Regions from separate parts of the Paenibacillus sp. RC84 genome, predicted to be linked through region 1. Evidence: riboswitches for the same ligand, from Rfam matches in the RefSeq annotation. Region 1 holds a riboswitch; the other holds the start of a gene.
What was found. Region 1 has a riboswitch for S-adenosylmethionine ahead of metA (homoserine O-acetyltransferase MetA). Riboswitches for the same ligand answer to the same signal wherever they lie in the genome.
Positions count from the first base shown of each region.

Region 1 (4,592 bases):
GGCGGGCGTTCTGCTCGGAGCCTTCCATGCGCACCTTGAGCGTCTTCATGCCGCGCATAAGCAGCCAGCTGTCCTGCGGGCCGAGCACGTTGCCTAGGCCGTTCTGGATCTGCTTCATGCGGCGGCCGAGACTCTCGTTAGCCACCACGGCCAGGCCGGCCAGCACGTCGCTGTGACCGCTCAGGAACTTCGTGGCGCTGTGCAGCACAATGTCGACACCTTGCTCGATGGGACGCTGATAGTACGGCGTCATAAAAGAGTTGTCGAGCATCGTGAGCAGCCCGTTTTCTTTCGCCCACGCGCAGATGACCGCGACATCCGTAATCTTCAGCGTCGGATTGGACGGCGTCTCCAAGAAGACCGCCTTCGTGTTCGGCTTCAGCGCCGCCTTGACCTTCTCCGGATCCGTCATATCGACGAACGTCGTCTCGATATTCATCCGGGTCAGAATCGCGGTAAGCAGCCTGTACGTTCCGCCGTACACATCCTCCGTACAAATTACATGGTCGCCGCTCGACAGCAGGAAGAAGGCCGATGAAATGGCCGCCATTCCGGAAGCGAACGCGAATCCCCGCGCTCCGCCTTCCAGCAGAGCGATATAGTCTTCCAGCGCCTGACGAGTCGGATTGCCCGAACGGGAATAATCGAATTCCGGCGGATTATCCAGCGAGAAATGGTGAAAGGTAGATGCCTGATAGATCGGAACGCTTGAAGCGCCCGTCGTTTTATCGATTTCTCCACCGAAATGGATGATTTTCGTTCCTAGCTTTTTGTCGGTACTCACGCCTGATTGTCCCCTTCCACCTCAGCCTGTGCCTGTTCGAGCGCTTGCGCCAGGTCGGTAATAAGATCGTCCACATGTTCGATGCCAACCGAAAAACGCAGCAGCCGGTCGTCAACGCCTACTTTTTCCCGGATTTCCAGCGGAATATCGGCGTGCGTCTGAACGGCCGGGTACGTCATAAGCGACTCCACTCCGCCCAGGCTTTCCGCGAACGCAATAAGTTTAACGTGCCTCAGAATCGGCTCCACTAAACGCGCATCCGTTACTTTAAAGGAGAAAATTCCCGTGTTGCCGGACGACTGCCTGTTCTGGATCGCATATCCCGGATGGGATTCGAGCGCCGGATAGTATACATCCGTTACAAGCGGATGCCACTGCAGATAGCGGGCGATCGTCGTTGCGTTATGTTCATGCCGCTCCATGCGCAGAGCGAGCGTTTTCATCCCTCTCATGAGCAGCCAGCTGTCCTGCGGGCCGAGCACGGCGCCGATGGAATTGTGCAGGAACGCCATTTGTTCCGAAAGCTCCTGCCCCTTGGTCACGATCAGTCCGGCCAGCACATCATTGTGGCCGCCCAAATATTTGCTCGCGCTGTGGATGACGATATCCGCGCCAAGCTCGATGGGACGCTGCAGATAAGGAGTGAGCAGCGTATTGTCCACGATGGAGAGAAGCTGTTTACTCTTGGCCCAGCCGCAGACGAGCTTCAAGTCCGTGACCATCATGAGCGGATTTGTCGGCGTTTCGATCAGAATCGCTTTCGTGTTCGGACGGTAGGCTTCTTCCAGCGCTTCGACGTCATTGGTATCCACATAGGAAGCGCTCACGCCGAAGCGGGACATGATCTGCTCCAGCAGACGGTATGTACCGCCGTAAAGGTCCAGAGATACAATCAGATGGTCCCCCTGGCTGAACAGCGTAAAAACGGTCTGCAGCGCAGCCATGCCGGAGGAACAGGCAAAGCCGGCATCTCCGGATTCCAGATCGGCAATCGCGTCCTCCAGCACACTGCGGGTCGGACTTTTCGTGCGGGCATAATCGAATCCGGTGCTTTCTCCAAGACGCGGATGGCGGAACGCCGTTGACTGGTATACGGGGAAGCTCACCGCTCCGGTCACAGGTTCGGAAACCGAACCGATTTGGGCCAATCGACTTTCGATGTTCATGCGTGGAATCTCTCCTTTAAGGTATCATTCGTTCTATACTATAGACAGGCACTAAGCGCGCTGAGTTCACGACCCGCATTAAGATCATACGGCGTTTCCTGGTAAACGTAATAGTTCAGCCAGTTGGAGAACAGGAGATTCGCATGCGCTCTCCACGTGATCATCGGCTTCTTGCTCGGATCATCGTTCGGATAATAATTTTTGGGGATCTCCACGTCCATGCCTTTATTGACGTCACGGTCGTACTCCCATTTCAGTGTCAGCGGATCATACTCGGAATGTCCCGTTACGAAAATTTGCTTCCCGTCCTTCGTCGCCACGATATAGATGCCGGCTTCTTCCGATTCCGATAAAATCACGAGTCGTTCATCCTTCTCGATGTCTTCACGGCGCACTTCCGTATGTCTCGACTGGGGAACGAAGAAAAACTCGTCGAACCCGCGGAGCAGCTTCACGTTCTCTTCCGCAATCATGTGCGGGAAAACACCGAACACTTTTTTGTCCACCGTGTACTTCGGCACGTCGAAATGATGATAAAGTCCGGCCTGGGAAGCCCAGCATATATGAAGCGTCGAGGTTACGTTGTCTACGCTCCAGTCCATGATGTTCTTCAGCTCATCCCAGTAATGAACATCCTCGAAATCCATTTGCTCAACGGGCGCCCCGGTAATGATCATTCCGTCGAATCTTTCGTCTTTGATATCTTCAAACGTTTTATAAAACATCTCCAGGTGCTCGGGAGAAGTGTTTTTGGAGGTGTGGGTTTTAGGATGCAGCAGGACAAATTCGACCTGAAGAGCCGTATTGGACAGGAGGCGCAGCAGTTGGGTTTCCGTCGTTTCCTTTGTCGGCATCAGATTCAGAATCGCAATCCGCAGAGGGCGGATATCTTGATGGTAGGCAACCGTCTCATCCATCGCAAAAATATTTTCTTGGTTCAGCACTTCTTTAGCCGGAAGATTATCAGGTATTTTAATCGGCATCGGTCATTCCTCCTCGAAAGAAATTAAAACAGGCCTCTCTCAAAAAGTTGAGAAAGGCCTGTTCATCCCTATGCAACATGCTCCTCTCTCATCTCCCAGAAGCCGCTATTCATACGGCTCCCGCAAGAATTAGCACCGTGCATTGCCCCTCGGGGGTTACAATGTCGGTTGCCGGGTATCATCGGGCCAGTCCCTCCACCTACTCTTGATAAGAAAGTTTATTCAGTTATCTCCTATCTTAATGGTTACCCGGCAAATGTCAAGTGCTTTTTGAAAAGTTGCACATAATAAACTTGCTGAGAAAAAAACCGATGTCTTTCACAACGTTCGCAGCTATTGGCGCATGTGTGGAGTCGTATGACGGTTGCCTCTTTGGTGCAGACCGCATTCCGTATGAACCCTCCGAGCTGTTTGTCCAACCGTTCGCCCGCACCTCAAACCCTTCTCCCGCATAGGATAAAAAATCCCCAGACTACGGGGATTGACAGGAGAAAAGTACCAGAGTTTGATGCTTGAATCGTGGAAAATGTAGGTATATACTAGACAAGTATATTCGACACGGAATGATAAAGGGGGGAACATACGGATGGACGGGGACCGACCGAGAAGTAGACGCTTTACCCGGTACGATCAAAATCGAATAGCAGCGAACCGGGGCCGGCACTCCAGCGTCCGTAGTTTCCCTACGGACCGGAGTGCTGTGCGCCGTTTCGCATAAAGAGGTGAAACGGATGAAAACACGCCTGGTACACAAGGGCGCTTTTACGCTGGTTGAAGACATTCACGAAGCGCTGACACCACCCGAATCCGGTTTTTACTGGATCGATGCGGATGTGGACGATCTGGAGCAGCTGCAGCCGCTCTTCCATCTTCACGATCTGGCCGTAGAGGATTGTCTCAGCGAAGAAGAACAGCGGCCCAAAATCGAAATTTACGACACGCACTATTTTATTGTAATCAACAGCATCCGGTTTGATGATGAAGAAATCTTTCTTCGCGCACTCAATATTTTTCTGGGCAGGCATTTCATCATTACCGTTACGAGACAGAAAATCCAGGAGCTCCGTGCCATCAAACCCTTTCTTTGGGATGAAGAAGTTAACAGCCCGGACCGCTTCCTGTATCATCTGGTTGACCTTGTCGTTGACAACTACGTCATTGTCGGAGACCGGATCGAAGATAAGATCGAGAAGCTTGAAGAAGATATCCTGATGCACACGAAAAAATCCCATTTGAACGAGATCGTCGGTCTCCGCGGGGAAATTTTGTGGCTGAAAAAAATGCTTGTGCCGCAGCGCGACGTTGTGGCGACATTAAACCGCAAAGAACTGAAGCTGATCGATAATCAGCTGCAAAAATATTTCGGCGACATTCACGAAAATGCCGTCAAAATCGTCGACACCTTCGATACGCTCCGCGATCTCATGGGCAACTTACGAGAGGCTTATCAGTCCAGCGTAGCGAACCGCGCGAACGAAATCATGCGTATTTTTACCGCACTGACCACGATCTTTATGCCACTGACCTTTATCACCGGTATTTTCGGAATGAACTTCACCGATATTCTCGGGCTGCTGACTGTTCCTTATGCGGATTTATTCATTTTCGGATTTATGGGTGTACTCGGGCTGTGCATGTTCCTACTCTTCCGTAAAAAAG
Region 1 is NZ_JBGBYL010000002.1:56,473-61,064, reverse strand. It holds gene ABH899_RS04005 (trans-sulfuration enzyme family protein) at 1-784, opposite strand, end outside; gene ABH899_RS04000 (aminotransferase class I/II-fold pyridoxal phosphate-dependent enzyme) at 781-1,950, opposite strand; gene metA (homoserine O-acetyltransferase MetA) at 1,989-2,933, opposite strand; SAM riboswitch class I at 3,019-3,148, opposite strand; gene corA (magnesium/cobalt transporter CorA) at 3,665-4,592, shown strand, end outside.

Region 2 (4,592 bases), on a different contig from region 1:
GCAAGAAATCGGTTATCAGGGCTACCTGACGATTGAGCGCGAAGTGGGCGACGATCCTGCGGAAGATATCCGTAAGGCGGTCGAATTTATCAAGGCTTATCGTTAACCGGCAAGACGCCAATAAAAAAACCTTTCCGGCCGGGTTATCCGGCGGAAAGGTTTTTCGTTCCTGTTCGTCGTTCTTAGAACGCCGGCAGGACGGAGCCTTGGTATTTGTCTTCGATGAATTTCTTCACTTCAGGCGTTTGCAGAGCTTTGATCAGCTTCTGAACCGCTTCGGATTTCGCATTGTCTTCGCGAGCCGCGACAATGTTGGCATAAGGGGAATCTTTGTCTTCTACGAAGAGAGCGTCTTTGGCAGGAACCAGCTTCGCTTCAAGCGCGTAGTTCGTATTGATCAGAGCAAGATCGACTTCGTCCAGAACACGCGGCAGCATAGCCGCTTCGAGTTCTTTGATTTTGAAGTTCTTTTTGTTTTCTACGATATCTTTCACGGTTCCGGCAATGCCGACGCCTTCTTTCAGCTTGATCAGGCCGTTCTTCTCCAGAAGAACCAGAGCGCGTGCGCCGTTGGAAGGATCGTTCGGGATGGCGATCGTTGCGCCGTCTTTCAGTTCGCCGAGCGCTTTCACTTTACGGGAATAGCCGCCGAACGGTTCGATATGAACGTTGCCAACGCTGACAAGTTTAGAGCCTTTGCTTTTATTGAACTCTTCTAAATAAGGAAGATGCTGGAAAAAATTGGCGTCCAGCTGTTTCTCGTTAAGCTGCGTGTTCGGCAGAACGTAGTCCGTAAACACTTTAATGTCCAGGTTAACGCCTTCCGCTTTCAGTTTGTCTTTAACGGACTCCAGAATCTCGGCTTGCGGTACGGCAGTCGCGCCGATTTTCAAGGTAACGGCGGCTTTCTCGCCGGTACCTGCGCCGGAAGCCGGTGTAGTCGTAGCCGAAGGTTCGGCTTTTTGTTTGCCGCAGGCTGCAAGAGCCGTCATTGCGACGATCAGAAACAAGACGATCAGTGAACGTTTTTTCATAAGGGTTTCCTCCTTGGATTCGGTTATCTATCGCATCATTTGCGCGTGAAATAGAGAACGAAACGGTCTCCGATCATCTGCAAAATTTGCACGAGAATAAGCAAAATAACGACGGTCGCGATCATGACTTCCGTCTGGAAACGCTGGTACCCGTAGCGGATAGCCAGGTCACCGAGGCCGCCGCCGCCGACCATACCGGACATGGCCGTGTAGGATACGAGCGTAACGGTGGTGATCGTAATGCCGGCGATAAGGCCGGGAAGAGCTTCCGGCAGCAGAACGCGGCGGACGATCTGGAATCGGCCCGCGCCCATGGACTGGGCGGCTTCGATAATGCCGCGGTCCACCTCGCGCAAAGCCGTCTCGACGAGACGCGCGAAGAAAGGCGCGGCCGCGATGACAAGCGGCGGAATCGTTCCCTTGACGCCGATGGAAGTGCCGACGAGAAGCTTCGTCAGCGGAATCGCGGCGATCATCAGAATGATGAAAGGGAAGGAACGCAGCACGTTGACGATAAACGAGATGACGATGTTGAACGTGCGGTTTTCCAGCAGACTTCCTTTCGAAGTCAGATAGAGCAGCACGCCGATCGGCAGCCCGATCACGAACGTGAACAGGGCCGAAAGGCCGAGCATCATCATCGTGTCGTTCGTGGCGGTTCCGATTTCGCTCCAATCGATTTTAGACCAATCCATTCGAATACACCTCCACATCCAGGCCGTGCTCGCGCAGGAGACGGATCGTGTTCTCCGCCGCATCCCGCGGGCCCTGCAGTCGAACGACGAGCTGGCCGTAAGGCGTGTTTTTCATCCGGGAAATGGTTCCCTGCAGGATGGAGAACGTCACGCCTGTCTGTTGAACCGTTATGGACAAAATCGGCTCGTACGTAGTTTCACCGAGAAAGGTGATTTTCAGCACCGTGCCGTCCTGGGCGGGAACTCCCGCAGTGTCCGGCTTGTCGATCTCAACCGAATCCGCAACCTGTTCGATGAACTGCCGGGTTACGTCGTGGCGCGGCTTTAGGAATACTTCCGCCACAGGCCCCTGTTCCACGATCTGGCCCTCATGAATGACTGCTACGCGGTCGCAGATGGAGCGGATCACCTGCATTTCGTGCGTAATGAGCACGATGGTGATCTTCAGCTTGCGGTTGATGTCCAGCAGCAGATTGAGAATGGAATTCGTCGTCTGCGGGTCGAGTGCGGAAGTCGCTTCATCGCACAGCAGGACGTGCGGATTCGTCGCAAGTGCGCGCGCGATGCCGACACGCTGCTTCTGGCCCCCGGACAGCTGGGACGGGTACTTCTTGCCGTGTTCGGTCAGACCGACCAGGGCAAGGAGCTCGGCGACGCGGCGCCGTGCTTCCGATTTGGCCGTACCGGCCAGGCGAAGCGGGAATGCGATGTTCTCTTCCACCGTGGCGGAGGAGAGGAGATTGAAATGCTGAAAGATCATGCCGATCCGGCGGCGCTGATCTTGAAGCTTCTTGGTACTGAGTGCCGTCAGGTCAACGCCGTCCACGACGACGCTGCCCTCGGTCGGGCGCTCCAGGAGATTGATCGTCCGGAGCAGGGTGCTTTTGCCGGCGCCCGAGTGGCCGATAATGCCGTAAATCTCGCCTTTATCAATCGTGAGATTAATTTCTTGCAGGGCGTGTGTTATGCGAGAGCCGCTGCCGTATTGCTTGCGCAGCTTCCTGATTTCGATCAATTGCTTCACCTTCTTTGCTTGAAAATAAGAAAAAGCCCATTTTGTAAAGACAAAAAGGGCTTTTCCGGTATCGAAAACGACCTTCTCATCTGCCAGAATCCGCCTGGATCCTGAAGGAATTGGCACCATTGTCATCGCGCATATTGCTGCGATCGGTTGCCGGGCTTCGCAGGGCCTTGTCCCTCCGCCACTCTTGATAAGAATCGGTATAGTATGAGGTTGTCCTAAATTAGACGGTAAAACGACAATTCCGAGTATAACCCAAGGATTTTTTGAAGTCAACGGTTATTTTACCCCTGGTAAATATAAACAAGCAGGAGAGGTGCAGCATGGCTTTCATTCAATGTGATTTTTATTCCGAAGTACTCGGCATGTCCACTTCTATCCAAGTGATTCTGCCTCAGCAGACGACCAGTCAAATCGGGTTGGAAGGCAGTGCAGCGGGCCGCAGGCACCCGACCTTGTATCTGCTGCACGGGTTGTCGGATGACGATTCGATCTGGATGCGGAGAACGGCTATCGAACGGTATGCCGCTCCTCTCGGGCTGGCCGTCGTGATGCCGAATGCGGCGCGCAGCTTCTATACGGACATGGAGAACGGGTACGATTACTGGACGTTCCTGTCCGAAGAACTCCCGCAGGTTTGCCGCTCCTTCTTTCCGCTGTCGGACCGCCGGGAGGACAATTTCGTGGCCGGTCTGTCGATGGGAGGCTACGGAGCTTTCAAATGGGCGCTGAAAAAGCCGGATCAGTTCGCGGCCGCCGCCAGTTTGTCGGGCGTCACGAAGGTGAGGGAGATCGAACGGCGGTTCCCCAAAGATTTCCGGCTCGTGTTCGGAAACAACCGGGAGCTGCTGGGAGCAGGCGATCTGTTTGCGCTGGCCCGTCATGCGGCGGAGAAGAAGACGGAGCTGCCGGCTCTTTACCAGTGCTGCGGGACGGATGATTTTCTATACGAGGAAAATATCGCCTTCCGCGATTATGTGCAAAGTCTGAATATTCCCCTCCTTTATGAAGAGGAAGAGGGGAGAATCCACGACTGGAGCTATTGGGACCAGCAGATCGGCCGGGTTCTGGACTGGCTTCCGCTCAAGCGTCAGACTGAGTAGAACGCCTTGCCGTTACACGGGCTGCGTGCCGCAACCGAAAAAAGCTTCCCCGCCGTATGGCTGGGGAAGCTTTTTGTTTCGCGCCGGGTTTCGCGCCGGGTTTCGCGCCGGACGTTTATGCTTCGAGCTCAATCTCGAACGTTTTGATTTCATAAGGCTGGAGCACGAAAGAAATCGTTCCATCATGGACGACAGGCCCTTCGGGCTTCTCCATCAAGTTCGTTTCCCGCCAGGAAGCGATGCGGAAATCGCTCGTCAACTGAAGCGCGTTGCGGCTTCCGGAGTAGTCGTGAACACGCACGATGACTTTGCCGGAATCCTCGGCTTTTTTGACGGCCGAGATCATGGCGGTGTCTCCCGACAAAGTGAACATCGAACGGGACGGAACTTCCGCGGTTCCCGCCGAAGCCCGAAGCGGGCTGTTCAGCATCCACGCCTCTTTCACGGTCTGGCCCTGCAGCCAGTCTCCACGGTGGGGCAGCAGGGAATAGGTGAAGGCATGATGCCCCTGGTCCGCATGGGTATCCGGATGGGTCGCGCATTTGATTAAGGTGAGGCGCATCACGTTCCCTTTGATGTCGTATCCGTACTTGCAGTCGTTGAGCAGGCTGACGCCGTAACCCCGGTCCGAAAGATCGGCCCACTGGTGCCCGACGGTCTCGAACCGCGCCCAGTCCCAGCTCGTGTTCCAGTGATTCGGACGCTTCACGTTGCCGAACTGGATGTCGAAGGTCGCTTC
Region 2 is NZ_JBGBYL010000005.1:92,219-96,810, forward strand. It holds gene ABH899_RS13015 (sugar phosphate isomerase/epimerase family protein) at 1-106, shown strand, start outside; gene ABH899_RS13020 (MetQ/NlpA family ABC transporter substrate-binding protein) at 183-1,034, opposite strand; gene ABH899_RS13025 (methionine ABC transporter permease) at 1,070-1,729, opposite strand; gene ABH899_RS13030 (methionine ABC transporter ATP-binding protein) at 1,716-2,744, opposite strand; SAM riboswitch class I at 2,827-2,947, opposite strand; gene ABH899_RS13035 (alpha/beta hydrolase) at 3,074-3,853, shown strand; gene ABH899_RS13040 (alpha-mannosidase) at 3,969-4,592, opposite strand, start outside.
Region 2: linked by a shared signal. The riboswitch ahead of ABH899_RS13030 (methionine ABC transporter ATP-binding protein) and the one ahead of metA (homoserine O-acetyltransferase MetA) in region 1 are both predicted to bind S-adenosylmethionine.